Regions from separate parts of the Mesorhizobium sp. FG116 genome, predicted to be linked through region 2. Evidence: riboswitches for the same ligand, from Rfam matches in the RefSeq annotation. Region 2 holds a riboswitch; the other holds the start of a gene.

Region 1 (14,429 bases), on a different contig from region 2:
GCAGTTCCTGCCGCAAGCCCCGGAGCGCATGCGCGTGGCCGACCTTCCGGGCGGCGATGGCGATACCGCTGAATTCGCCCCAGAACCGGTCGACAATGCGTGGCAGGAAACGCTTGCCTTGCTTTCCACGGTGGAGCCGACGGAGTTGATAGACCCGACGGTAGGCACTGAGCGCCTGCTGTTCAGGCTTTTCCACGAGCATGGGGTGCGGGTGTTCGATGCCGTTGAAGTGGCGGATCAGTGCTCCTGCTCGCAGGACAAGATCCACGGCATCTTGAGCGGCTTTACCGCCGAGGAAATCCGGGAAAGCACCGAAGACGGCCGAATCCGCGTCGCCTGCGAATTCTGCTCGACGGCCTATGATTTCAACCCTGCCGAGTTTGGCGACACCAGCCAGACCAACTAGGAAATCCGGCCGGATGCGCCTTTGCGTTTCCGGCCGTCAGTTCACGGTTCGCTTCACGCCCGGCAGATCGAGCGAGAACGCCGGAATGGCGATGTCGAACGTGTCGCCCTTGGCGTTGCGCATGGTGTAGCGGCCGACCATTATGCCGGAAGGCGTCGAAAGCGGGCAGCCCGACGTATACTGGTAGCTGTCGCCGGGATTGAGTTCCGGCTGGTCGCCGACAACGCCGGCCCCGCTCACCTCTTCGACCCGCCCCGTTCCATCGGTGATATGCCAGTAGCGCGACAACAGCTGGACGAACTCTTCGGACTGGTTGCTGATCGTCACCTGGTAGCCCCAGACATAGCGGTTTTCCGACGGTTCCGACCGATCCTCGATGTAAAATGGCCTGACCCGCACTTCGATATCGCGTGTTGTGGCACTGTACATGTTCGTCTCCTCGACAGCCGAGAATCGGCCTGTCACGCCATCTGGTCAATTCAAAACGAAGCCAGTTGGCGATATCGCTTGATAAGCTTGTTTGCGGCATGATCACGGCAAAGGCAGCTACGATGATCACCAAATCCCAGTTTCGAGACATGGCGCTTTCTTTTGCCGGTGCTGTCCAGGCTGGTCATTTCGACGTGACGGACTTTCGGGTGAAAGGCCGGATATTCGCAACATGGCGCGACAAGGATGGCCGCGCCGTGCTGAAACTCGCGCCAGACCAGCAGAAATTGCTGATGGAGACATCCGCTGCAGTTTTCTCGCCTGTCGCCGGCTCGTGGGGGCAAAAGGGGTGGACGAGGGTGGCGCTCGACATTGCCGACGAGGCCACCTTGCGCCACGCCATGACGTTGGCGTGGCAGACCGTTGCCCGCTAGCCCTGAAACGCTCTAGGCCGCCTTTGCGCTCGCCAGTGCCTGATCGATGTCCTGAAGCAGGTCGTCCACGTGCTCGAGCCCGAGCGACAGGCGCAGCGTTCCGGGCCCGATGCCCATTTCCGCGCGGGCCTCTTCGGTCAGGTTCTTGTGCGTGGTCGTTGCCGGATGGGTGACAAGGCTCTTGGCGTCGCCCAGATTGTTCGAGATCAAGATGATATCGAGCGCGTTCTGGAACGCGAATGCCGCCTTCTTGCCGCCCTTCACGTCGAGGCAGATCAGCGTCGAACCGCCCGACATCTGCTTCTTGATGATGTCGGCCTGCGGATGGTCCGCCCGGCCCGGATAGATTACGCGCTCGATTTCCGGCCGTTCGGCCAGAACGTCCGCGATGCGGGTTGCCGACTGCATCTGTTGCGCGACACGGATCGGCAGCGTTTCCAGCCCCTTCAGCAGCGCCCAGGCGTTGAAAGGCGACAGGCTGGGGCCGGTATGGCGGAAGTAATTGTGCAGGTTCTCGTCGATCCAGGCCTTGTCGGAAAGCACGATGCCGCCAAGGCAACGGCCCTGGCCGTCGATATGCTTGGTTGCCGAATAGACGACGACATGCGCGCCAAGCTCGAGCGGACGCTGCTGCAACGGCGTGGCGAACACGTTGTCAACCACCACGCGCGCGCCGATCGAATTGGCCAGCGCGGAAACCGCTGCAATGTCGATCACCTCAAGCGTCGGGTTGGTCGGGCTTTCGAGGAAGAAGAGCTTGGTGTTGGGGCGAACCGCCTGCTCCCAGTTCTTGATGTCGGTGCCATCGACCAGCGTCGACTGAATGCCGTAGGACGGCGCAAGCGTCTCGATGATCCAGCGGCATGAGCCGAACAGCGCGCGGGCCGCAACGATATGATCGCCGGCCTTCAGGCTGCACAGGATCGCGGCTGCCACTGCCGCCATGCCGGAAGCGGTCGCGCGGGCGTCTTCCGCGCCTTCCAGTGCGCACATGCGCTTTTCGAACATATCCACGGTCGGGTTGGCGTAGCGCGAGTAGATGAAGCCGGGGTCTTCGCCTTTGAAACGCGCTTCGGCGGCTTCGGCCGTATCATAGACGTAGCCTTGGGTGAGGAAGATCGATTCCGACATCTCCCCGAACTGGGATCGCAGCGTTCCGGAATGAATGAGCGTGGTTTGCGGCTTCCAGTTGCGCTTGCCGTCAGATGTCATAGGTCCGTTCCCAAATACAAAAAAACCGGCCGCGAAAGTCGCAACCGGTCCACATGGCCTGGCGGCCCGACGGTCCTTTAGCGACTTGTTTAACGTGGCTGCAAGCCGACCGGCCAAATCACCACGGGATAAAGCCCCTTTAGACCTCACCACCGCTTGCGTCAATTACCCGCGTGATTAAGAGGTCTGTAGGTGGCTCCGAGTTGGCTGCGGGAGCGGATATTGCGTCAGACAGGCATTCTTCCCGATCAGGACATAAAAGCGCTGTTCGAGAGCGGCGCGCTGAAGACGCCGCGCGCGCTCGACAAGGACCAGGTCCAGCCGGCCAGTCTCGATCTGAGGCTTGGCGAAAAGGCGTGGCGGGTCCGCGCCAGCTTCCTGCCCGGTCCCAACCATAGCGTCGCCGACAAGCTCGACCGCCTCAAGCTGCATGAAATCGACCTCACCGCCGGCGCGGTGCTGGAAACGGGATGTGTCTACATCGTTCCGCTTCTGGAAACGCTGGCCTTGCCTTCGGATATTTCGGCTTCGGCCAATCCGAAAAGCTCGACCGGCCGTCTCGATATCTTTACCCGCGTCATGACCGATCACGGTGCCGAGTTCGACAAGATCGCCGCCGGTTACCACGGCCCGCTCTATCTCGAGGTCAGTCCGCGCACCTTCCCCATCGTCGCGCGCACCGGTTCGCGGCTGTCGCAGATCCGTTTCCGCACCGGCCATGCCGTGCTGTCGGAAAGCGAACTGCACGACCTGCACGACGCCGAGACGCTGGTCGCGACCGATCCGCCGAATATTTCCTGGGGCGGCATCGCGCTGTCCATCGACCTTGCCGGCGACGAAAACGGCCTTGTCGGCTACCGCGGCAAGCATCACACCGGTCTGGTCGACGTGGACAAGCGCGCCGCCCACGACGTGTTCGACTTCTGGGAGCCGCTTTACAATCGCGGTGCCGGCGAACTCGTGCTGGACCCGGACGAATTCTACATCCTCGTCAGCCAGGAAGCGGTGCATGTGCCGCCGCTCTATGCTGCCGAAATGACGCCGTTCGATCCGCTGGTCGGCGAATTCCGCGTCCACTATGCCGGCTTCTTCGATCCCGGCTTCGGCCATTCGGCTGCGGGCGGCAAGGGCAGCCGGGCAGTGCTTGAAGTGCGCAGCCACGAGGTGCCCTTCATCCTCGACCATGGCCAGACCGTCGGCCGGCTGGTCTACGAGCACATGCTGAAACGCCCGAAGGCGCTCTATGGCACCGACCTCGGCTCCAATTACCAGGCGCAGGGCCTGAAACTGTCGAAGCATTTTCGCTCCGCAGGTTGAAAGACCGTCATTGTCTCACTTGCTCGCTGTTTGATTGCTCCAGCCTTGTTTCGTCGTCCGCGCCGTGCTTGGCTGCGATGCCGGCCAACGGGCGTCGGTTTTGCCAAGGGGTGACAGAATGCGGATTTCCGGATGGATCATGGGCGCGGCGGCAGCAGCTATGCTGGCCGTTTCAGGGTCGTATGCTTGGGCTCAGGATGCAACCAAGATCAAGATCGGCACCGAAGGCGCTTACCCGCCGTTCAACAGCATCACCGCCGACGGAAAGCTGGTCGGCTTCGACGTCGATATCGCCAAGGCGCTTTGCGTCCAGATGAAGGCCGAATGCGAATTCGTCACGCAGGACTGGGACGGCATCATTCCCGCCCTTCAGGCCGGCAAGTTCGACGCGATCGTCGCTTCCATGTCGATCACCGAAGAGCGCAAGAAGCAGGTCGCCTTCACCAACAAATATTACGTCACGCCATTGGCGGTTGCCGCCTTGAAGGACAGCGCGTTGACTGAAACCGATCCCACCGCGATGGCCGGCAAGACGGTCGGCGCGCAGGCGTCTACGACGCAGTCGATCTATGCCGAGGACTTCTACGCCAAGGCGGGAGCCGACGTGAAGCTTTATCCGACGCAGGAAGAGGCGGTCCAGGACCTCATCAACGGCCGCCTCGATGCGGTGATTTCCGACAAGTTCGTGCTGGTCGACTGGCTGAAGAACGCTGCCGACGGCGCTTGCTGCAAACTGATCGGAGACGTGAAGGGCACCGAGACGGAAGCCGGAATCGCGGTGCGTCTGGACGACAACGCGCTGCGTGAAAAGCTCAATGCCGCCATCGACGCGATCGTGGCTGACGGCACCTACAAGACCATCCAGGCGAAGTATTTCGACTTCGACATCTATTGAGAAACGGTGACAGCCGGGGGCGCGGCACTGCCGTGACCCTCGGCTTGGCCTGTTGGGCTTCGCCTGCCGCAAACGGCAATCTCGGTATGGGATTTGGAGCGGGTAGCGGGAATCGAACCCGCGCTAGAAGCTTGGGAAGCTCCTGTGATACCATTTCACCATACCCGCGCCCCACTTCGTTAGCATGCGCTCCGTGCATTCGGCAATCGCAAAGCCGAGCCGCTTGAAGCTTTGTCGCGGCTCACGTATCTGATGGTCTGAACGGAATCGAAGGAGACTGCCTTGTCCGCTTTGGCCCGCTTTCTCGGTGACTCGCCGCTAAGGGTAATCATCAAGCTCTTGGTTGTTTCGTTCCTCGTCGGCCTCGTCATGCACACTTTCGGCTGGTCGCCTTACGATGTGCTGCGTGGTGTCCAGAACTTCTTCCTCGACATCTGGAACATGGGCTTCCGCGCCATAGACCGCTTCCTGGGCTATATCCTGCTCGGCGCGGCGATTGTCGTCCCGGCGTTCATCCTGCTGCGCATCGCGAGCTACAGGAAGTAGGTGGCTGGGCTTCGGCCTTCGTGCAAGCGTATCCGGCCAGCCGATGAAATCGCGACAGTTCGAATTTTTGGAAATCTGGCAACGATGCCTTGTGCCATTGGTGTTATCGAATTCAGTCAATTGCAGTCATTTATTCGGATAGGCGAATGAGCAATTTTTCGGCAGCGCGAGCGTTCCTGACAGGTCTCGGTTTGATGTTTGGTCTTGTGCCCGCTCACGCAGGATCTGTCTGGAAAGGGACTCTGCAATGTTCCTACGGTTCCGGTTCCTTGAACATCAAGATTGACGATCTGGGCAATGTTTCGGGCGGAATGACGAATGGAACAATCCGGTCCGGTAGACTTTCAGGAACATCGATAACATTCACCTATTCAAACATGTTTGGAAACGGCGGTGTTTTTGCGGGAAGCGTTTTCGGAAACACCATGGGGGGCAGCTATTCACAGCGGGCCGGCACCGCAGAAACCTGCAAATGGGAGGCATCACTGGTCGGCAATGCGAGCCCTGCCAAGCCAAAGCAAAATCCAAAAGATGACACCCGGAACCGTGAAATTGCGGAAGCGAAAGGTTTAATCGAGCGGGCGAAGATCGTGCAGCGCCAGCCCGGTTGCGAAAGCCAGCGGCAAGCAGCAGGATTGTTGGCCGATGCGTCGGTCATCTACCGTCGTCTTGGGATGGCGGGCAATTCCGACAAGATCAATGCGGCAGCAGACAAACTCACCGGGGAAGGCGGCACTTACTATAAGTGCCTTGCCAAGCGATCGGCGAAACGCACCCCCCAAAACGGCGCTAAGCCCTCATCCGCAAAGCCGGAACAAGCCACCGGCAAGAAGCCCCCATCCACTCGAGATTGTTTGCGTGCAAAACTACAGCTCGAACTTCTGCGCAAGCAGGCAAATGACGACCCTGCCAACGATGCAATCTTTACGCAGGCGCGGGACAAAATCCGTCGCGAGGGATGCAAGGTCTAACGCTCGTATCGAGATTAGCTATGCGCCTCTTTGTGTCCTCTAGGAAACGTTGGGACCCGTAGCGCCTCGCCAGATACTGGCGATATCCCTCCTCGATATCTGCACATGAACTCCCGCGCCACGGGCCGCTCCTTGGCCATACCCTGCTTATCGCAAGTGGCCGCATTTCTAGTCCTCATGAAAGCCTTGAGCGTTATTAACTGGACTTCATATCGGTGCAGCGAATGTTATGCTGGCCGGCATGAAGCTCACCTTTCCCCAGAAAGTGAACACGTTAGGCAAGGTGAAAGCCGTGGGCGGGTGTATTTCCATGGTCTGCGCAACCTGTGACAAGCAGACCCTGCTCGACATGGAGATGATGATCGGCATGCTGGGGGCGCGGCACAGTTGCCTCGATGCCGACCTGCGCCCCTACTTCTTCTGTACGCAGTGTCGCGCGGCGGGCCGGGACGAAAAGAACTTCAGTTTCATCCAGCATGCCAATGCCAAGCCGCAGGGTTCAGGAACGCTATAGCTCTTCGTTCGGCCCACGAGTGCATCTGGACCAAGCAACTTTCCAGTGCATTGCAGGCGCCGGCGCAAGCCTTCGGTTGTCCCCGGGTAGAATTCTCTATCTATTTGTTTTTATGCAATTCCAGAGGCGAAACCGCGTCGCGCCTTTGCTGGAATTGGTTTAGGCAAGCCGGCATCGAACCGGGCGGAACCCAATTTGAATCAGGCGTCAACGGCAATCCCCAAACCCTTCGCTGTCACCAATCGGTCGGTGCTGGCAATCGCCTTGCCGATGACGCTTGCCTATCTGACGACGCCTTTGCTCGGTCTCACCGACACGGCGGTTGTCGGGCAGCTTGGCGATGCCGCCTTGCTCGGTGGTCTGGCGGCGGGCGCGCTCGTCTTCGACGTGGTGTTCAGCACGTTCAATTTCCTGCGTTCCGGCACGACCGGGCTGGTGTCGCAGGCCTTCGGGCGCGGCGATGCGCTTGAAGAACAGGCGGTCTTCTGGCGCGCGGTCCTGATAGCCGTCGTCACGGGCGTGGTGTTGGCGGCGTTGGCGCCCTTCTTTTCGTTGGGCGGGCAATGGTTCATGGGCGCGGAGGCCTCGGTCAACGAGGCGATGGACACCTATGTCCGCATTCGCCTGCTGGCTGCCCCGTTCTCCCTCGTCAACTACGCAATCCTTGGCTACGTGCTTGGCCGGGGAGAGGGCGGCCTGGGCCTGATCCTCCAGCTTGTGCTCAACGGCATCAACATTGCGCTCTGCATTGTGCTTGGGTTGGAACTGGGCTGGGGCGTCGCGGGCGTGGCGTGGGCCACCGTTTGCGGCGAGTTCGTCGCCATGCTGATCGGCTTGGCCATCCTCCTCAAGCGGTTTCGCAAGTCGCCTCTGCCGATCGCGCGCATATTCGATATGGCCGCGGTCACCCACATGATGTCGCTCAATCGCGACATCATGATCCGCTCGTTCTCGCTGCTTGTGGCCTTTGCGCTCTTCACCCGGCAGGGCGCGCAGTTCGGCACCGTCACCCTTGCCGCCAACGCCGTCCTGATGAACTTCTTCCTCGTCGGCGGCTATTTCCTCGATGGTTTTGCCAGTGCCGCCGAACAGCTTGCCGGGCGCGCGGTCGGCGCATTTGCCGAAAGCTCGTTCCGGCGTGCCGTGCGCCTGACGCTCTATTGGGGCTTCGGCCTGTCGGGCGGGGCTGCACTGATATTCCTGGTGTTCGGCGTCGATCTTGTTGCCGTGATCACCACGGCGCCGGATGTCCGCGCTATCGCCGACATCTATCTTCCCTGGGCCGCATTGACGGCGCTGAGCGGCGTTTTGGCCTTCCAGATGGATGGCGTCTTCATCGGCGCGACCTGGTCCCGCGATATGCGCAACGCCATGCTGGTTGCGCTCTTGGCCTTCCTCGCCGCACTTTTTACGCTTGCGCATCTTTATGGAAATCACGGCCTGTGGGCGGCGCTGCATGTGTTCTTGCTGGTGCGCGGCTTCACCATGCTGGCGATCCTGCCGCGCCGGCTCCGCACGACATTTTCAACTGCTGCCGCGTAGCTTTCAAAGGGCCTTGGCGGCCCATCTGTCGAGTGACTGGTCGCGCAACTCGGCAATCGATTTGATGCCTTCCTTTCCAACCGCGTCGCTCATGCCGGAAACGATGCGCCCCGGCAGGGTCGGTCCGGCGTAGATCATCGAGGTGTAGAGCTGGACGAGGTCGGCCCCGGCGCGGATCTTTTCCAATGCGCTTTCAGCCGAGTTCACGCCGCCGACGCCGACAATCGCCCGCTTGGGCCCAAGCAGCTTGCGCATCTTGGCCAGAACGATGGTCGAGCGCTCGAACAGCACCTTGCCGGAAAGGCCGCCTGTTTCGCCGGCGAGCGCCGTGCTTTTCAGCGGCGGGCGCGAAATCGTCGTATTGGAAACGATGACCCCGTCAACATCCCGTTCCGAAACCTCGGCCGCGATGTCCTCAAGCTCCGCATCGACAAGATCGGGCGCGATCTTGAGAAAGACGGGCGGTTGCGCGCCGGCTTTGGCCCGGGCGGCCATCACGCGCGACAAAAGTTCGCCAAGCTGCTCGCGCGCCTGCATGTTGCGCAGGCCGGGCGTGTTGGGAGAAGAAATGTTGACGGTGAGATACGACGCCAGCGCCGCAAAGCGCAGCACGCCGCGCTCATAGTCCGCGATGCGGTCGGCGCTGTCCTTGTTGGCGCCGATATTGACGCCGACGATGCCGGATCGTCCCTTGCGGGCAGCGAGCCGCTTTTCGGCCGCGTCGTGGCCTTCATTGTTGAAGCCCAGCCGGTTGATGACGGCCTCGTCTTCCGTCAGGCGAAAGATGCGCGGCTTCGGGTTTCCGGGCTGCGCCAGCGGCGTCACCGTGCCGACTTCAGCGAAACCGAAGCCAAGTCCGAGCAGCCCATCCGGCACTTCGGCGTTCTTGTCGTACCCCGCCGCCATGCCGAGCGGATTGGGAAAGCTCAAGCCGCACAAGTCAACCCGCAGCCGCTCGTCGGCGCGCGGTCTGGCGGCAACCGGAAGGCCGCAACGCAGCGCGGCAATCGAAAGGCCATGTGCCGTCTCGGGGTCGAGGCCGAACAGCAGCCGGCGGCCTATCGCGTCGAATGCGCTCATTCCTGCTCCAATTGCGGAAAGACATGGCCCCCATCGGCGTCGAGCGGCAGCGGTTTGACCCACACCACATTGTCCAGCGAAAGCGGACCGTAGAGATGCGGAAACATCGCCCCGCCGCGCGAAGGCTCGTAGCGCAGGGCCTCGCCAAGCTTGCCGCCGTTGATTGCCGCGATCAGCAGGTTGTCCTGGCCGGCGAAATGCTTGGCGGCGGTTTCCCTTGCCTGGCTGGCCGTCGAAAAATGGATGAAGCCGTCTGCCATGTCCACGGGAGCGCCGTCAAAGACGCCGGAGGCTTCGGCCTCGCGCCACAGCGCTTTCGGCACTATCTTGTAAATAAGCTGAGACATAGCCGGGCTATAGCGGGAAGCCAGCCGGCAGGGAAGGGCGGCAACGCGGCCATCCCCATTTCCGGCGCAAACGCCCGCTATATGTTTCGGCATAGGTATACTGATCGGATGGAGGACAAGATGCGCCTTTCACACATCGTCGTTCCCTCATTGCTGGCACTATTTGCGGCAGCACCGGCTCATGCGCAGGAGACCGCCCGCTACCAGTTGGAAAAGACCGCCAACGGCTATGTTCGTATGGATACCCAGACCGGGGCCATGTCGACCTGCGAGGAACGGTCGGGGCAACTGGTCTGCCGCATGGCCGCCGACGAGCGCACCGCCGCCATGGATGAGATCGATCGGCTGAACCGCTCGATCGAGGATCTCGATGGGCGTGTTGCCAGGCTTGAGAATTCACTTGCCGCAAAGCTGGAATCCAGCCTTCCCAGCGAAGAGGAATTCAACAAGACGATGAGTTATATGGAGCGCTTCCTGCGCGGCTTCCTCGGCATCGTCAAGGATATGGAAAAGGACAACGGCAGCGATCCGGGCAAGCCTGTGCCGCAAAAGACCTGATTTGGTTTTGCTTGCCTGCGGCAAATCGGACCTAAGGGCAGCTTGGCAGGGAGTCTACACCATAGTTGGTTTGACTATTACTGTTTGCAAAGTCATATAGCCCGTGTTTGCGCTTGAAAACGCTGGATATAGACGCATAATCTCGGCAGCTTGATCCCGCAAAAAAGTATAACAAGGGGTCGGGGGAGGAACCATTGCCGGTGGGCTACACTTTCGTCATCGCCGACGACCACCCTTTGTTTCGCGGTGCGTTGAAGGAGGCAATTGCCGGCATCGGCGGTGCTTCTTCCATTCACGAAGCTGGCGACTTTGAAAGCGCCAAGGCTTTGGTGGTCGCAAATGAAGACATCGATCTTGTCCTGCTCGATCTGTCCATGCCCGGCGCAAGCGGGCTGTCGGGGCTGATATCGCTGAGGGGCATCCACCCGTCCGTGCCTATGGTGGTCGTCTCGGCGCATGACGATCCGGTGACGATCCGCCGCGCGCTCGACCTTGGCGCGTCGGGGTTCATTTCCAAGTCGGCCAGCATGGATGAGATTCGCGACGCGGTGCAGACCGTGCTTGCCGGCGGCATCGCTGCCCCCATTGGCCTTGACCTTGGCGTCGAGCGCGATCCGGAAGTCTCGGAACTCATCAAGCGTTTGCAGACGCTGACGCCACAGCAGACGCGCGTCCTCGGCATGCTGGGCGAAGGGCTGCTAAACAAGCAGATCGCCTATGAACTCAGCGTCTCCGAGGCGACGGTTAAGGCGCATGTGTCGGCGATCCTGCAGAAGCTCGGCGTCGACAGCCGCACCCAGGCTGTCATCCAGCTTTCCAAGATCGGCACCGACCCGCTTTCGGCGGTGTAGGTTCAAGCCTAGTCGGCGCTTGCCATCGGCCTTGCCCGCGCCATCATGGTGCGCAGCACCGCCGGCTTCAGCGGTTTGTTGATCACCGCAATATCGAGGGCTTCGGCAGCCGACCGCACCTCGCTTGAACGGTCTGCAGTCACCAGCATGGCTGGTATCTCCGCACGATAAAGCCTGCGCAGCTTGTTGATGAGGTCGAGGCCGTTTTCACCGTCCAGATGGTAATCCGCCAGGATCACGTCGGGTGTCGATGCGCTTGCATGTGCAGCCTGGAATGCCTGCCAGCCCGAGAACGCGGCGACATTGCAGCCCCAGCCTTCCAGCAACAGCCGCATGCCTTCGAGAATGCGGATGTCATTGTCGATGCACAACACGTTGAGACCGGCAAGCGACATGATCGAGCGCACCGGCGGTGCGTCGGCAACCAGCGGCTCCGGTTGCACGTCGGCGGCGATCGGCAGGATGACCGAGAAGCGGGTGCCCTTGCCTTCGTTGGAGAAGATGCGGATTTCGAGCTGCAGCACCCGCGCGATGCGATCGACGATCGACAGGCCGAGGCCAAGCCCTTCCGCTTCGCGCGCGCCCTCGTCGAGACGTGTGAATTCGCGGAAAACGGTGTTGAGCTTGCTGCCAGCTATGCCGATGCCGGTGTCGATCACCTGGATTTCCAGCAGATCGCCGCGCCGGCGCACGCCGACCAGGACACGGCCCTGCCTGGTGTATTTGATGGCATTGGACACGAGATTCTGGATCAGGCGGCGGAACAGATTGCGCCCGGTCCTGACACTGAGCGACGACGGCACGATGGTAAGCTCAAGGTTCTTCGCCGACGCCATCGGCTGGAAGTCGGTGGCAATCTGCTGCAGCAGGCTGTCCAGCCGGAACGTCGTTTCGTCGGGCTTCATCGCACCCGCATCGAGGCGCGAAATATCCAGCACCGCGCCGAGGATGTTTTCGACCGATTCCAGCGACGACTCGATGTTGACCGCGGCGTCTCCCGCCGGCCCCTTGCCGGCCTTCTCGATCAGCGACGAACAGTAGAGCCTTGCCGCGTTCAGCGGCTGCAGGATGTCGTGGCCGACCGCCGCCAAAAAGCGCGTCTTGCTGAGGTTTGCCTCCTCGGCGATCTTTTGCGCCTGCGCCAGTTCGTCGTTGACCAGCATGAGCTCGGCGGTGCGGTTGACGACGCGCTGCTCCAGCGTTTCATTGGCGCGCTTCAGCGCGATGTCGGCCTGCACGCGCCTTGTGATGTCGGCATAGGTCGCGACGATGCCGCCGTCCGGCATCGGGTTGGAACGCAATTCGATCGTGCGCCCGCTTGTCCTCAGTTCCAGTTGCCACGGTTCGCCGAAGCTGGTCAGCCTATCCAGCGTGCTCGCTTCCTCGCTTTCCAGTATGTCGCCGCGATAGGCGAGGAAGGCGAGGATCTGGCCAAGCGATACGCCGACCTGCCCCATATCGTCCGGCAGTTCGAACAACAGCCTGTACTGCCTGTTCCAGCAGGTCAGGCGCAGATCCTTGTCGAACACGGTGATGCCCTGTTCCATCTGGTCGAGCGCGATCTGCAACAGGTCGCGGTTCTGCTGCAAAGCGTCGGAGGCATCGTCGAGCAGGCGAAACGCGTCCTTTGCCGAGCGGTCGTGGCGCTGCACCAGAAGCGACAGGATAAGCCTGGCCGACGACGAGCCGACCGCGCTCGCCAGCAATTGCTCGCCAAAGCGGATCGTCTCGATGCTGGCCGGCGAATAGCCAGGCATGGCCCGCCCTTCGCGTTGTTCGAACGACTGGAACGAACGTTCGGTGCGCTCGACGCCGAGATAGCGTGAGATCGTATCCTTCATCTCGTCGACGGTGACGCTGGTGCGGAAGCGTCTCAGGCTCGGCATCGGGTTGGCTTCGCGCGGCACGAAGATCGCCGCCTGGATGCGCTCGCGCGGCTTGGAGGCGCGCGACAGCGAGCCCAGCACGTAGAACGCGATGTTGACGGCAAGGCTCCACAAAACGCCGTGGTTGAGCGGTTCTCCGCTGGTGCCGAACAAGGCTTGCGGCTTCAGCGCAGTCAGGCCGAACGGGCCGTTGACGAGGAACGCCGTTTCGGGTGGCAGCACGGAGGGAATGAACAGCGTGTAGGCCCACACCAGTATCCCCGCCAGCATGCCGAGCGCCGCGCCCCTCGCATTGGCGCCGCGCCAGATCAGCCCGCCGACGAAGGCCGGCGCGAACTGCGCAATCGCGGCAAAGGAGATCAGTCCGAACGCCACCAGCCGCACATTGTCGGCCATTTCGAGGTAGTAGAGGAAGCCGGCAAACAGGATGCAGAAAATCGACGTGCGCCGGATCACCAGGATGACCTTCGACCAGTCCTCGCGCTCGCCCGGCGCGGGCTTCAGCAAGCGGCGCAGGAACAGCGGAATGACGAGGTCGTTCGAGATCATGATGGAGAGCGCGACGCTTTCCACGATCACCATCGCCGTTGCCGCCGAAAGCCCGCCGATGAACGCGATCATCGCCATGATGTCGCGGCCGTTGAACAGCGGCACCGCCAGCACGTAGAGGTCGGCGCTGGCCTGGCTGCCGACGACGGTCAGGCCGGCAAAGGCGATGCCGACGACGAACAGGTTGATCATCACCAGATAGAGCGGGAACAGCCAGCTTGCGGTGCGCAGTTCCTTTTCGCTGCGGTTCTCCACGATGGTCATGTAGAACTGCCTCGGCAGCATGATCACCGCGCAGGCCGCGAGCATCGTCAGCACGATCCATGTCGCCGGCGATGTCCGGTAGGCCATGGAGGCCTGCACCATGTCGTTGGCCTGCATCGCCTCGAACAGATTGGCCGGCCGGTGGAACAGGAACAGGCTGACCGCCGTGCCGACGGCGAGGAACGCGGCCAGCTTGATGACAGACTCCACCGCCATGGCCAGCACCAGCCCGTCCTGGTGCTCGGTGGCGTCGGCATGGCGCGTGCCGAACAGAACCGCGAACACCGCCAGCAGGAAGGCGACGAGGAAGGCCACGTCCCGGTAGACGAAATCGTCCGATATCACGTCCGGCGAATAAAACGACACCATCAGCCCGATCGAACCGGCAATCGAGCGCAGTTGCAGCGCGATATAGGGGATGATGCCGATCGTGGCGATGATGGTGGCAATCGACGCCACCGCGAAGCTCTTGCCGTAGCGTGCTGCGAGGAAGTCGGCGATCGAGGTGATCTTTTCCGCTTTGCCGAGCCTGATGATGCGCTTCAAGAACGGATAGCCGAAGATGAAGATCAGAATCGGCCCGATATAGATGGTGAGGAATTCCAGTCCGCGTTCGGAGGCGAGGCCG
Region 2 (14,429 bases):
GGCGCGCGCTTGAAGCCTTGCGCCAGGGCGCCAAGGAGATGATGCAGCAATTGCAGGCAATGCAGGGCGATCAGGGCGGCAGCGAGCAGGGCGGACGCCAGCAGAATGCGGACCGCGACCCGCTTGGGCGTCCGCGCGCCACGCAAGGCCCAGATTTCGGCGATTCGGTGAAAGTCCCCGACGAGATCGATGTTCAGCGGGCGCGCCAGATTCTTGAAGCGATCCGCAAACGTCTTGGCAATGCGCTGTCGCCCGATGTGGAACGCAGCTACCTTGAGCGGTTGCTGGATCTCAAATGACCATCTTGCATTGCCAGCCATCCAAGTGAGCAGAGATGGCCAAGCTCGGTAGCGTCACGCCAATCCTGCGCATGTTCGACATCGTCAAGGCGCGAGAGTTTTATCTTGATTTCCTTGGCTTCCAGATCGAGTTCGAGCATCGTTTCGCGGAGAAAGCACCGCTTTACATGGGCATCGTTCGCGACGGTTGTGTCCTGCACTTGAGCGAACATCACGGTGACGGCAGTCCCGGTGCTGCGGCACGCATCGAGGTCAAGGACGTCGACGGGCTGCATCAGGAACTGATCGGCAGACGCTATGCTTATGCGAGGCCTGGCCTCGAGCACACACCTTGGAATACCAAGGAAGTCACGGTGACCGATCCCTTCGGCAATCGCCTGACCTTCTTCGAGGCAGTATCTAACGGTTGATGAAGGCTTCCCGGATGGCTTCTTCCATGCCGTCGATAGCCTCGCCGCGCGCCAAGGCATTGCGGCGAAGCACGACATTGGAGGAATCGACGTCGCCAAAACCGTCTGCTGCGGTCAGGGTGCGGCAGCCTTCCGGAATGTTGCTGCGGGAGATGGGTGCGATCGCCAAGCCTGATGTCACGGCCAGCTTGAGGCCGCCATTGGTGTCGCTGGTGTAGGCGATGCGGTAGGCAAGGCCGTTGCGCTCCAGCGACTTGATCGCGAAGTCACGGCACCAGCCTTCCCGGTTGTAGAGAGCGATCGGCACCGGTTGCTGTTCGTGGACCTTGTGGGAGGCAGACGTCACCCACACGGTCGGGTCATGCATGAGAACCTCACCGCCGGAAAAGTCCTGCCATTCGAAAACGACGGCCAAGTCCAGATGGCCGTCGGCGAGCGCCTGCTTCTGCGACCAGGAATGGGCGTAGCGAACCGTAACTTCGACCTTGGGGTGACGCTTGGCGAAGGCGCTGAGGGCGCGCGACAGGATCGAATGTCCATACTCTTCCGGAATGCCGATGCGTACCGGGCCGCCAAGGGGCGGTGCGCCCATCGCTGCGGCGGTTTCGTCGAGCAATGCGATGATGCGCCGGGCATTGCCGATGAGTTCGTCCCCGTGACGGCTTAGCGCCACTCCTCGCGAGCTGCGCTCGAAAAGCGAATGGCCGATCAGGCCTTCAAGCTTCTTGATCTGCATGGAGATGGCCGATTGCGTTCGTCCGGCGTGCTCTGCCGCCTTGGTAAAGTTGCCGGTTTCGACTACGGCTACAAAGGTTCGCAAGAGGTCGCTGTCGAGGGAAGGTCGCATGACGCCATAAGAAAATTTGATTGCCATCATAATTTCAATTCGTTTGCATCATGTCAAACGAAGGAAGATAGTTCTCGCACCCATTGGATATGCGGCCTTTGACGGCTGCGGACCAATAATTTGAGTCCTCACTCGCACCCGCATCCTGACAAAGGCTGCGGGTTCTTTTTCACCTGAAGAAGATGGCTGTCGTGAAGGTCAGGCGGCGGTCTTGACCGGGCAAGAGAGCGCCGCGTCAACCCGGCTGCGGATTTCCGCCAGCGTGAACGGCTTTTGCACGACGTCCAGAATGATGCCGTTCAATTCTTCCGCCCGCTCGCGCTGTTCGGCATAGCCGGTCATCAGCATGATTTTCATCGTTGGGAAACGGCCTGCTGCCGCTTTGGCCATTTCAATGCCGTCCATTTCCGGCATGCGGATATCCGAGACCACAAGATCGTAGCAGCCTCGTGCGGCGTCGATGAACTCCAGGCCCTGGGCACCGTCAGCGGCAACATCGATCTGGTGGCCGGCGCGCTCGAGCGCGCGGCTAACGAACATACGTACGGACTCGTCGTCCTCGACAATCAGAAGCTTGGCCATGGCGCCGATATTTGGCGATCAAACGTTGACGTTTGCTGAATTTGCCGAGCCTGATTTTACGGTGATCAGGCGTCGCCCCGCACGATGCCGACAAATGGCAACTCGCGGAAGGCGTGTGCGACGTCCATGCCGTAGCCGACGACGAAATAATCCGGGCAATCGAAGCCGACATAGTCGGCGTTCAAGGTCGTCTGGCGGCGCATGCGCTTGTCCAGAAGAACGGCGATGGAACAGCTTTTGGCGCCACGCGACATCATCAGTTCGCGCGTGAACTTCAGCGTCTTACCCGATTCCAATATGTCGTCGATCAAAAGTACATCGCGGCCCGCAACTTCATTGTCGATATCGCGCAATACACGGACTTCGCCGCTGGTCGTACCGGCGCCGTAGCTCGAGATGAAGATGAATTCGACTTCCGGAGACAGGCCGACATCATGCATGGCGCGGATCAGGTCGGCGGCGAAGACGAAGGAGCCCTTCAGAACGGAAACGACCAGCAGGTCGTGATATTCCTTGCCGGCGATTTCCTTGGCGAGTTCAAGATTGCGGCGGGCAATGGCCGATGCCGAAAACAGAACCTCGATCTCCTTGCCGCGCACGACTGGCATTCATTTTACTCCGGGAAATGACTTCGCTTATCCGGCGAAGGTGACCGATACGGTCTTAACACCGTTTCTAGGCACCTCTACGCGGCTGGAAAAGGCAAATCTTTCGCCCGGAGTCAGCGCCCGCTCGGATGTCCCCAACCTGTAGCGGGTGATACTGCCGTCATTGCCCGTAACGCTGATCTCAAGAGGCGGAAGTGGTGCCGCCGAAGTGCCGTTGTTGCCGGCTTCGCCATCCACGAAGAGTACTGGCCGCTCGCCAGATGCATCGACGCGCGAGGTGAAGGCAGAAATGACCAACGCCGACGAAGGGGCGTCGTGCGCTGCAAAAACCGTAGTGCTGACCAGCGCGTGACCGCCCGCGATCCAGAACGCTGCCGCCGCAAGACCCGTGCCAACCATCCAGAAGGCCGGCCCGCCGCGTTGTGCGAACAGACCTGCCGGCCCGGAATCCGTCCTGCGCAACATGTCCATGCCACCGATAGATGGCTGTGTGCTGATTGGTGCGCTTTGCAAAGGCTCCGTGTGTTCGACGGGTGAGTAACGGGGCAGGGTGACAAAGTCCGCATCGACAATGTCGCCTGATACCGGCGACTCCAGCCGGATAGCGGACCCTGCATCGGACCTGCCCTGTGGGCCGGCCATGATTTCGCCGGAAACCGGTCGTGCATTTAGCTGGTCAGCCATGCTGGCCCCTGTTCGCCTTCTGTTTCTTTCTGGTAAGCAAAATTGGTTAACGCTTCACCACTCACGCCGTTTTGACAGTCCAGAAAGTGCCAGTATTTAATCATTGGTTAACCATGCCGGATAATGGTCCTTCCCAGAAGAAGGGCACCTATTCGCCGTTTCAACCTTCAGGTCGTTTAACGTGATCCGCTTTGAAAATGTCGGTCTGCGCTATGGCATGGGTCCGGAGATCCTCCGTGACATCTCCTTGCACATCCCGCCTCGCTCGTTTCAATTCCTGAGCGGGCCGTCTGGTGCAGGCAAGACGACGCTGCTGCGCCTGCTGTTTATGTCGCTCAAGCCGACGCGCGGTCTCATAACCATGTTTGGGAAGGACCGGACCCGGATTTCGCGGACGGAACTGCCGCTCTTGCGCCGGCGCATAGGTGTCGTATTCCAGGATTTCCGCTTGCTCGACCACATGACAACCTATGAGAATGTCGCGCTGCCGCTGCGCGTCAGGGGACGTGAGGAATCCAGTTACCGCACCGACGTGGTGGAACTGCTGAAATGGGTCGGGCTTGGCGAGCGCATGCATGTTTTGCCGCCGGTGCTGTCAGGCGGTGAAAAGCAGCGCACGGCCATCGCGCGCGCCCTTATCGAACAGCCGGAAATCCTGCTGGCGGACGAGCCGACAGGCAATGTCGATCCGCAGCTTGCCCGCCGCCTTTTGCGGTTGTTCATCGAGTTGAACAGGCTCGGCACCGCGGTCGTCATCGCCACGCACGACCTTGCCTTGATGGAACAGGTCGATGCCCGCCGGCTGATTTTGACCAACGGGAGGCTGGACGTCTATGACTGATCAGTTCGACAGTCAGCATGACGATGCGGACATCCTGCAACAGGCAGCACCGCGCGAGCGCGCGTTGCGAAAGACTGCTCCGATCGTGCCGGCACAGAATGTGGTTGGCCGGGCGCTTATTGTCGTCATCGCCATCATGACATTCTTGTCCTGTGTCACCTTCGGCGCGGTGACCCTGGTGCGCGATACGGCCTCGGTCTGGGAAAACCAGATCTCGACGGAAGCCACGATCCAGATCAAGCCTGCCGACGGTCTCGACATGGAGGCCGCACTTGCCACGGCTGCCGGCATCGCCAGCGAATTTCCAGGAGTGAAGGCGACCCGGATCGTCGACCGCACGGCGACCGCGCGCCTGCTTGAACCCTGGCTTGGCTCCGGTCTCGACATCGACCAGCTGCCGGTGCCGCGTCTCATCGTGGTGACCATAGACGAGACCAATCCGCCCGATTTCGACGCGATCCGCGCGGCATTCGCGCCCAAGCTGCCGACGGCCTCGCTCGACGATCATCGTACTTGGGTCAACCGGCTGGTGGCGATGGCGCATACGACGGTGACCATCGGCGTCGCGATACTGGCGCTGATGCTGTCGGCGACCGTCATGACGGTGGTATTTGCTACCCGTGGCGCGATGGCCGGAAACGGCCACATCATCGAAGTGCTGCATTTCGTCGGCGCAGAGGCGCGATTCATCGCCCGCCAATTCCACAAGCAGTTCCTTCTGACCGGCATGAAGGGGGCTGCGATAGGCGGCGTTGCGGCAGTCGTCGTCTTCATCGTCTTTTCGTGGTGGTCCTCGCGCAATATGGCGACCCCGGAAGGCGACCAAGCCGCTGCTTTGTTTGGCAATTTCGCCATAGGTCTGGCGGGATACCTGGGGGTCGTCATGGTAGTCGTCGTCATCGGCGCGCTGACTGCTGCCACTTCACATGCGACGGTAATTTCCTATCTCAGTGAGATCGATGATCGGCAGAGCGACATTGCGTGAGATGCAAACGCAATTCGATCACGGACAAAGACGGTTCGTAATACAATGTGCTACGCCCGTTTATCCAACAATGTAAATCACGGTTTACCATGACATGATGGATGGGAAGGAATTGAACGGAACGGTGGATATGGCAGCAGCGCCCAGTGTGGCGATGCGCGCGCCCCATCGCGTCTGGTCCGTTCTGCGCATTTGCGCCTTCCTGATCATTGGCGTCGCCACGCTGTTTGTCGGGGGTTTCGGCTGGTTTTCCAACCATGTCAGCCGTCTTTCAACGCCTGCCGATCCGCAAAAGGCGGATGCCATCATCGTTTTGACGGGTGGCCAGTCGCGCCTCGATGCAGCGATGGAGCTGCTCGAATCCGGCAAGGGCGAGCGACTTTTGATCAGCGGCGTGCATCCGGCCGCCAGCCGGCGGCAGTTGCAACTGGCAACGGGCGGCGACACCAAACTGTTTTCCTGCTGCGTCGACATCGATCGCGCGGCGCTGGACACAATCGGCAATGCAGAAGAAAGCGCCAAGTGGGTCGAACGCCATGCCTATGGCAGCGTTATCCTCGTGACCAACAACTACCACATGCCGCGCAGCCTCTTGGAAATGAGCCGGCTGTTGCACAATGCCCGGCTTGAGCCTTACCCGGTTGTCAACTCAAAGCTCGATGACGGTAGCTGGCTGACCAAGCCGCAGGCGCTGCGCGTGCTGTTCACCGAATACAACAAGTACCTGCTGGCGCTGGTGCGCGGCGTGGTTCCTATGCGGGCCACGCATGAAGGTGTCTCGCTCGCTGAAGCGTCGGTAATCGAGAACTGACAAAAGCGCAGCGGCGACTGCCTCCACCCGTTTCCATTTTCCGTTGTCATGGTGTAACCAAGCGCGACCTTCGTCCTCGGGCTGTTCCTGCAAATGCTCTATATCCGTTCGCTGGCATTCAACTTCGTCTTCTATGTCAGCCTGATCGTCCAGATGATCTTCTGGGCGCCCTTTTACTTCCTGTCGTCGCGCCGCCTGGCTTGGTTCGTGCCGAAATTCTGGTCGCGCTCGAGCCTGTGGCTCTATGAGAAGATGGCGTTGACGAAGAGCGAGATCAGCGGACAGGAGAACTTGCCCGAAGGCTCGTTCATCCTCGCGCCCAAACATCAATCCTTCTGGGACGCGATTGCCTTTTTCCCCTTTCTCAAGGACCCGCTCTACATCCTCAAGCGGGAGCTGACGTGGATTCCGTTTTTCGGCTGGTATGTGCTGAAGATGCGGATGATCCCTGTCCACCGTGGCAGCCGGTCGAGGGCCTTGAAGGCCGTCGTGGCGGCTACGAAGGCGGAAATGGCGCGCAATCCGCGCCAGCTCATTATCTACCCGGAAGGCACGCGTCGTGCGCCTGGCGACGAGCCAAACTACAAATGGGGTATCGTCGAGCTTTATTCCGAGCTCGGCATTCCGGTGGTTCCGGTCGCTCACATGGCCGGTCTCTACTGGCCGCGCCGCAAGTTCCTGCGCTTTCCCGGCACGGTCAAGGCGCGGTTCCTTAAGCCGATCCCGGCCGGTCTCGGCAAGGAAGAATTCATGCAGCGGCTGATCTCGGAAACGGAAGCGGCCTGCGACCAGATATTGATCGATGCTGCGCAGGCACCGAACCCGCCGCCGCTGCCGCCGACTGCCGTCAAGCGGCTTAAGGAACTGGGCGTATAGAGCGTTTCATGGTTCTATCTAACGATGACACGCTCTAGCCATCACGCTGAGGTTCAAGGCGCGCTTGCCGTGTCGAGCTGATCCATATCCGCGCCGGTCAGTTGCAGTGAAACGGCCTTGATCAGGCTATCCACCTGCTTGACCGATGTTGCACTGGCAATCGGCGCGGTGATGCCGGGGCGGGCCATGATCCATGCGAGTGCAACCTCGGCCTGGGTGGCGGCATGGCGATGCGCGACACTATCCAGCGCGGCCAGTATGCGCAGGCCGCGTTTGTTCAGATAAGAACGGATACTGCCGCCGCGCGCGCTTTTGCCAAGGTCGGCTTCGCTGCGGTATTTGCCGCTCAGGAACCCTTTCGCCAGCCCGTAGTAGCTGATGACGCCGATCTGGTTGGCCATGCAAAGGTCGCGCAGGGGACCGTCAAGATCGCTGCGGTCATAGAGATTGTAGGCAGGCTGCAGCACCTCATAGCGTGGCAGGCCATGATGGCTGGCAGTATCCAGAGCCGCTTTCAGTTGCCCGGCATCCAGATTGCAGGCGCCGGCAAAGCGTATCTTGCCTTTCTCGATCAGGCGCTGGTAGGCGCCCAGCGTTTCGGCGTAGGGCACGGTCGGATCTGCCCAATGCGAAAGGTAGAGGTCGATCGCATCGGTTTGCAGCCGCTTTAGCGAAGCTTCGACTGCGCGCTCGATATAGACCGGGGAAAGATCGATACGGCCCTGTCCCATATCGGAGCCGACCTTGGTGACAAGAACAATCCGGGCGCGGTTGCCGCGCTTTTTCATCCATTTGCCAATGATGGTTTCCGATTCGCCGCCACTGTTTCCCGGTACCCAGCGCGAGTAGGAATCAGCCGTATCGACGGCATTCAGTCCTGCGTCGAAGAAGCGGTCCAGCAGATCGAAGGACGTCTTTTCGTCGGCGGTCCAGCCGAACACATTGCCGCCGAAAACCAGCGGAGCGATTTCAAGGTCGGTGCGACCGAGGCGGCGCTTTTGCAATGTCCAGTCTCCACGAATCAAAGCTGCGCTCAGCGGCATGAAGAATCAGCGCCGAACGAAGCAGTAGCTAGGTCGTGAACTCATAAATATGATCGAAATGGTGTGAGGCCATCTGTTCGGATACGCGGAAAAAGAGCGAAGGAAATGTCATTCATTTTCAAGCTCTTTTGACAAAGTAGCCGGGCAGATGGACCACATCCGAAGGACGCCGGAACGGCTGCAAGCTGCCGCGTCGAACCGCTCGGCCGATGGTCCGCATCGACCTTCGCGCTTCTCCTCGCATCTTTTTGCCGTTCCAGGCGCCATTTCGATCATATTTATGAGTCCACGACCTAATACAGCCTAAGGATTGGATTGGCAGGGTCAAACCTCGTTCCGGGATTTGACGCGGAACGCCTTCACGAATGCGCGACCTGTTTTGCCACGCCTTCGAGCCAATGGTCGCGAATGCCGAGCTTATGCAAGTGTTCGACGGTACTGGCCAGATATTCCTCGTTGCGTCCGGATTGGCCGACAGCGCCTTGCACCACGGTTGCAGCCTCGGTTTCGCTCAATGCGCCCGCATATTGCTCGTGGGCGCGGTCTGCCACATAGGCCACCGCTTCTACCGTTTCCCCGGTCTCGAGCCGCGCCGTTAGCGTCTTTTCCAGATAGACGCTTGTCACCTGCTCGCGCTCGCGCAGGTAGCCGATAACATCTTCGCGCGCCGCTCCATCGACCTTGAATGCCACGCCGACGCAGGAACCGCCCCGGTCCAGCCCAAGCACCAACCCTGGCCGCTCGCGCGTTCCGCGATGGACGAAGGAATAGACGCAAAGCGAACGCCGGTAGCCGAACAACCGGGCGCGGCGCGTTTCCAGATGCGCAAAACCGGGTCGCCAGATCAGTGAGCCGTAGCCAAAAACCCAAAAATCGCCCATATCGCCAAGCCAAGTTGGAAGGCGCGCGGCAGTGGCCGTGAGCCGGTCAGAAAGCGTCGGGACATCCGGCGCACCCACGGGTTAGCGAGAGCGGCAGCATGACGTCAAGTGAGCAAGTGGTATCAAAGCGGCGGCGCAGGCTGCTGCCGTGGCTCCTCGTTCTGCTGGTGCTGCTGTTCGGCCTCTACAGTGGCGGATGGTTTTATCTTGCCGACAAGATCAGGGGTGAATTCGGACAGACGATTGCGGAGTTGAGTGCGAGAGGCATCGAGGCCGATTGCGCGAACTTCCGCGTCAGCGGCTATCCGCTGCGGCTCGCTATCGATTGCGACGGCATGGCCTACGAGGACGATGCCGGCAATATTGCCGCCTCCGCTGGAGCGTTGGCCGCCGTGACCAGTCTCGCCCGACCGCTGGTGGCTGACGCCACTCTTCGCGGGCCGCTGCGCACCGTTGCGCCCGGCATGCCGCCGCTGTGGCTGGACTGGGACAACCTCAACGCCAGCGCAAAGCTGTTCTGGCCGCTGCCGCGAAAGGTTTCGCTGGCGGCGGATGGCTTCTCAGGACAGACGGACCCGTCTGACGAAAGCGACCCCGTGCAGTTGTTCAGCGCGACCAAGGCGCAAGTGGATCTGGAACCCAATGGCCAAGATATCGCCTATACGGGCCGGTTCGAGGATCTGGAGATTCCCCCCGAGGCGCTCAATGGACGCACGGTTCCGCCGCTTGACGGGACCGGTGCGGTTACGCTGAAGAACGGTGTTGCCCTTGTGCGGTCCCGCCCGAAGAGCTTGCGCGGGCAAGCGATAGAGATCGCCAATCTCGAACTGTCATCGGGCGAGGCGCATATCTCGGTCTCCGGCCCTGCGGCGGTCGATGCCGATGGCCTGGTCGATGCCGATCTGGTCATCAAGCTGCGCAATCCGCAAGCTGTGGCTGCAATCCTCGCCACCGCCATTCCCGAACAGGCCGGTAAGATCAATCAGGGTTTCGCCGCGCTTGCCATGCTCGGCAGCGAACCATCGCTGCCGCTCAAGGTGGTCAAGGGCAAAGCCGTGCTGGGCTTCATCCCGCTCGGCAATATCAAGCCGATCGACTGATCCCGAACGTCAGGCTTTCGCCGGATGTTCGACCGCCTGACGGCCGAAGTCGGGGGCATCGATGTCCTGTCCCGCTTCGATGATCGACCGGCGCACGGCGCGCGTGCGGGTGAACAGGTCGAAAAGCTTGTCACCGTCGCCCCAACGGATCGCCCGTTGCAGGGATGCAAGGTCTTCCGAGAAGCGCGCGAGCATTTCGAGGATCGCATCCTTGTTGTGCAGGCAGACGTCGCGCCACATGGTTGGATCGGAGGCGGCAAGACGCGTGAAGTCGCGGAAGCCGGACGCCGAATATTTGATCACTTCCGACTTGGTGACGGTTTCCAGATCATCCGCCGTGCCGACGATATTGTAGGCGATGATGTGCGGCAGGTGCGAGACGATGGCCAGCGTCATGTCGTGGTGGTTCGGGTCCATCGTGTCGATGTTGGCGCCACAGCGACGCCAGAAGTCCGACAGCTTCTCAAGCGCCGCAGGATCGGTATCGGGCAGCGGCGTGAAGATGCACCAACGGTTGTGGAACAGGTCGGCAAAGCCGGCGTCAGGTCCGGACTTTTCCGTGCCCGCCAGCGGATGGCCTGGAATGAAGTGCACGCCTTGGGGAATGTGCGGCTGCATCTGGGCGATGACGGAAGCCTTGGTCGAGCCGACGTCGGTAACGATGGCACCCTTCTTCAGCGCCGGCGCGATTTCCTTGGCCACTTGCTCCGAGGCGCCGACGGGCACCGAGACGATCACCAGATCGGCGTCGCGCACGGCATCAGCGGCATCGGTGGTGTAATTGTCGCCGAGGCCGAGTTGCTCGGCGCGGTTCAACGTTATGGCGCTGCGGGTGGAGATGGCGATATGGCTGGCAAGGTTTTCGCGACGGATGACGCGCGCCAATGACGAGCCGATCAGGCCGATGCCGATCAGCGCGATCTTTTCAAACATGGGTTTGGGCATAGATCTATCTTTTCAGGAATTCGGTGAGTGCGGCGACTACGCCGCGATTGGCCTCTTCGGTTCCGACCGTCATCCGCAGCGCGTTGGGAAAACCGTAGCCGGCAACGCGCCGCAGAATATAGCCGCGGGCCGTCAGATAGGCGTCTGCCTCCGCCGCCGAATGGGAAGCCTCGTTCGGGAAATGGACCAGGAGGAAATTGCCGACGCTGGGCGTTACGCGCAGGCCAAGGCTGGTGAACTGCTCGGTGAGCCACGGCAGCCAGGTTTCATTGTGGGCGATGGCGCGCTCGACATGGGCGCGGTCGCGCACCGCCGCCGTCCCGGCAGCGATCGCGGTTGCCGTGACATTGAAGGGATCGCGCACGCGCTCGACCGCATCGACGATATGAGCCGGAGCGTACATCCAGCCTATGCGGGCGCCGCCAAGGCCGTAAACCTTGGAGAAGGTGCGGGTCATGACCACGTTTTCGGCACCGGCAACCAGTTCGACGCCGGCTTCATAGTCGTTGCGGCGCACGAACTCGGCATAGGCGGCATCGAGGATAAGCAGCACGTTTTTGGGCAGGGCCGCATGGAGGCGACGCACCTCGTCGAACGGCACATAGGTGCCGGTCGGATTGTTGGGGTTGGCGAGGAAAACCATCTTGGTACGGGGCGTGACGGCGGCGAGGATCGCATCGACATCGACGCGCTCGTCCTTTTCCTTGGCGATGACGTATGACGCGCCGGCGGCCAGGATGCAGATCTTGTAGGCGAGGAAGCCGTGCTCGGTGTAGATCGCCTCGTCGCCCGGCTGGAGGTAGATGCGCGCCAACAATGTCAGCGCTTCATCCGAGCCGTTGAAGCAGACGATGTTTGTGGCATTCAGCCCATGCACCTCGGCAATGGCTTCGCGCAGCTTCAGCGATGATCCGTCAGGATAAAACTCCAGCATGCCGGCGACTTCACGTGCAGCCTCGACCGCCTTGAGGGAGGGCCCGAGGGGATTTTCGTTCGACGACAGCTTGTGCAGCTTCACGCCTGCGGGTGCCGCGCTCTTGCCCGGCACATAGGCCTCGATGTCCAGGATCCCGGAGCGGGGTTGCGGACGTGCTTGATCCTGCGCAGTGGTCATCGTGCCAATTCCATAGGGGACGGAAGGTCTGAAAAGATGGAGCCGAAATACAAGCCGCGACGGGCAATGTCGAGGGCCAAGCGCTGGCCCAGCCCCCGGAACCGTTGACGATTTGCACGGCCAGGACTAGATAGGGGCTGTTCCGTGGTGATTTGGCCGGTCGGCTTGCAGCCACGTTAAAGAAGTCGCTAAACAGGCCGAGGATGACAAGTCCATTCAGACCTGCTGCGGTTTCGTCGCCGTTTCTGTTTGGAGTTCGTCCAATGCCGATCAAGATCCCCGATCAGCTCCCTGCACGCGAAGTTCTCGTTCGCGAAGGCGTCTCCGTGATGGACGAGCGCACTGCGATGCGGCAGGACATCCGTCCATTGCAGATCGGCTTGCTCAATCTCATGCCAAACAAGATCCGCACCGAGACCCAGTTTGCGCGCCTGATGGGGGCGACGCCGCTTCAGGTGGAGCTGACGCTGGTGCGCATCGGCAACCACAAGGCGCGGAATACGTCTGAGGAGCATCTGATCTCGTTCTACCAGACCTGGGAGCAGGTCCGGCACCGCAAGTTCGACGGCTTCATCATCACCGGCGCGCCGATTGAATTGCTGCCGTTCGAAGAGGTCACCTACTGGAAGGAACTGGAGCGCATCCTCGACTGGACGGTGACCAATGTTCACTCTTCCTTCTTCATCTGCTGGGGGGCGATGGCCGCCGCCTGGCATTTCCATCGCATTCCGAAATACACGCTTGAGAACAAGGCCTTCGGCGTGTTCCGGCATCGCAATAATGCGCCTGCATCGCCGTATCTCGCCGGTTTCTCGGACGACTTCGCCATTCCGGTGTCTCGTTGGACGGAGGTGCGCAAGGCAGACATTTCTGAAGGCTCCGGCCTCGATGTCCTGATGGAGTCGGATGTGACTGGTCCCAGCCTGCTCGCCGGCGATGTCGGCAACCGGCTCTATATGTTCAACCACATCGAGTACGACTCCACGTCGCTTAAGGAAGAGTATGATCGCGATGTCGCCGCCGGCGTCGAGATCAAGGTGCCGCACGGCTATTATCCGGACGATGATCCGGCGCGACCGCCGCTCAACCGCTGGCGCTCACATGCGCACCTGCTGTTCGGCAACTGGATCAACCGGGTCTATCAGACGACGTCATATGAACTCGAAAATGTCGGCCAGGGTTCGAAAATCGAAGGATCGTGAGTCAGCTGCCGTCAAAACGCATTCCGAGACCGGTCACGCCCTGGGGAGATAGCGACGGCACGAAGACGCGGCGCGAAGTGCGCTGGGCAATTGGAACACCCTGGTAGAGCCGTTTTTGCGCTTCCACGACTATGACGCCCGAAAAGATCGGCCAGAGCTTGCGCCCGACACTTTCCATGACGTTGTGGAAGCGCATCATGAGCCTTCGCCTTGAAGGCGGAAAGAACAGGGCGTCCGACCATGCTGCCGGAGTGAAGTTGGTTTCCCTGAGCAACTCGGCAAGCTGGGAACGTGAATAGGGCCTGCCGGTGCCGAAAGGCGTGTGTTCGAAGCGTGCCCATACGCCGCGGCGGTTTGGCACCACGATCACGACCCGTCCAGCCGGGGAAAGCACGCGCCAGATCTCGTTCAGTGTTTCGCGCGGATTTTCCGCGTGTTCCAGCGAGTGGACCATGAGCATGCGATCGATCGAGGCATCGACAAGCGGCAGTTCCTCGTCGAACACCAATGCTGTGGCCGTAGGGGCGTTCGGAGGCCACACGACCGCACCCTGCGTGGCGGGCATGAAAGCGAACACGCGCTCGGCATCGGTTCCGAACCGTTCAAGCCAAGGCAAGGCATAGCCAAGGCCGACGAGCCGCTCGTTCGGTACATTTGCCCAGATCGATGAAAGCGCCATCGTGATCGAGCGCTCGGCAAGGCGACCAAGCGGCGAGGCGTAGAAGGAACGCAGGTCGACAATGTCGGTATGCATGGAAAACCGTATCATGATCCCAAGTCGGATTGGGGACGGTAGCGGCGATGCGGCGTGAGTTCAACCAAGCCCACCCAATCGAGGGGGTGACATAACCGGACGCGCACCCTATGTCTGCGGCGACATCGACAGGAGAAATCAAAATGGCCATCGAGATCGAACAGTTCATGTGCCGCGAGGACAATTTTGGTGTCCTGTTGCGCGACCGGGATAGTGGCGAGGCCGCTCTTATCGATGCGCCTGAGGAAGCTCCCATCCTTGAGGCGATAAAGCGCACCGGCTGGCAGCCGACGACCCTTTTCATCACCCATCATCACATCGACCATGTCGAAGCCAACCTTGCCTTGAAGGAACGCTTCAAGCTGCGGATTGTCGGACCGGAGGCGGAGAAGGCGAAGATCCCCGGTATCGACGACACGGTCGAGGGCGGCTCGGTCATTCCGTTCG

The links. A riboswitch is a leader RNA that binds a small molecule or an ion and turns the genes downstream of it on or off. The one in region 2 is predicted to bind S-adenosylmethionine.
Region 1: another riboswitch for S-adenosylmethionine. It lies ahead of ACODTY_RS11940 (O-succinylhomoserine sulfhydrylase); the one in region 2 lies ahead of metA (homoserine O-acetyltransferase MetA).

What each region holds. Positions count from the first base shown of each region.
Region 1 is NZ_JBMDKS010000012.1:114,106-128,534, forward strand. Features, by position in the region: gene ACODTY_RS11925 (Hsp33 family molecular chaperone) at 1-406, shown strand, start outside; gene apaG (Co2+/Mg2+ efflux protein ApaG) at 443-835, opposite strand; gene ACODTY_RS11935 (MmcQ/YjbR family DNA-binding protein) at 958-1,269, shown strand; gene ACODTY_RS11940 (O-succinylhomoserine sulfhydrylase) at 1,282-2,481, opposite strand; SAM riboswitch at 2,539-2,616, opposite strand; gene ACODTY_RS11945 (2'-deoxycytidine 5'-triphosphate deaminase) at 2,704-3,798, shown strand; gene ACODTY_RS11950 (ABC transporter substrate-binding protein) at 3,917-4,693, shown strand; tRNA gene ACODTY_RS11955 (tRNA-Gly) at 4,788-4,861, opposite strand; gene ACODTY_RS11960 (DUF6460 domain-containing protein) at 4,976-5,239, shown strand; gene ACODTY_RS11965 (hypothetical protein) at 5,386-6,210, shown strand; gene ACODTY_RS11970 (hypothetical protein) at 6,440-6,724, shown strand; gene ACODTY_RS11975 (MATE family efflux transporter) at 6,920-8,266, shown strand; gene ACODTY_RS11980 (quinone-dependent dihydroorotate dehydrogenase) at 8,270-9,346, opposite strand; gene ACODTY_RS11985 (DUF952 domain-containing protein) at 9,343-9,693, opposite strand; gene ACODTY_RS11990 (hypothetical protein) at 9,814-10,251, shown strand; gene ACODTY_RS11995 (response regulator transcription factor) at 10,446-11,102, shown strand; gene ACODTY_RS12000 (hybrid sensor histidine kinase/response regulator) at 11,111-14,429, opposite strand, start outside.
Region 2 is NZ_JBMDKS010000001.1:266,436-280,864, forward strand. Features, by position in the region: gene ACODTY_RS01215 (TIGR02302 family protein) at 1-299, shown strand, start outside; gene ACODTY_RS01220 (glyoxalase superfamily protein) at 335-709, shown strand; gene ACODTY_RS01225 (LysR family transcriptional regulator) at 699-1,556, opposite strand; gene ACODTY_RS01230 (response regulator) at 1,755-2,138, opposite strand; gene hpt (hypoxanthine phosphoribosyltransferase) at 2,204-2,746, opposite strand; gene ACODTY_RS01240 (hypothetical protein) at 2,774-3,430, opposite strand; gene ftsE (cell division ATP-binding protein FtsE) at 3,612-4,271, shown strand; gene ACODTY_RS01250 (cell division protein FtsX) at 4,264-5,256, shown strand; gene ACODTY_RS01255 (YdcF family protein) at 5,387-6,067, shown strand; gene ACODTY_RS01260 (lysophospholipid acyltransferase family protein) at 6,161-6,943, shown strand; gene ACODTY_RS01265 (aldo/keto reductase) at 6,997-7,947, opposite strand; gene ACODTY_RS01270 (gamma-glutamylcyclotransferase) at 8,346-8,867, opposite strand; gene ACODTY_RS01275 (DUF2125 domain-containing protein) at 8,966-9,967, shown strand; gene ACODTY_RS01280 (prephenate/arogenate dehydrogenase family protein) at 9,977-10,912, opposite strand; gene hisC (histidinol-phosphate transaminase) at 10,917-12,026, opposite strand; SAM riboswitch at 12,161-12,239, shown strand; gene metA (homoserine O-acetyltransferase MetA) at 12,290-13,228, shown strand; gene ACODTY_RS01295 (class I SAM-dependent methyltransferase) at 13,230-13,982, opposite strand; gene gloB (hydroxyacylglutathione hydrolase) at 14,126-14,429, shown strand, end outside.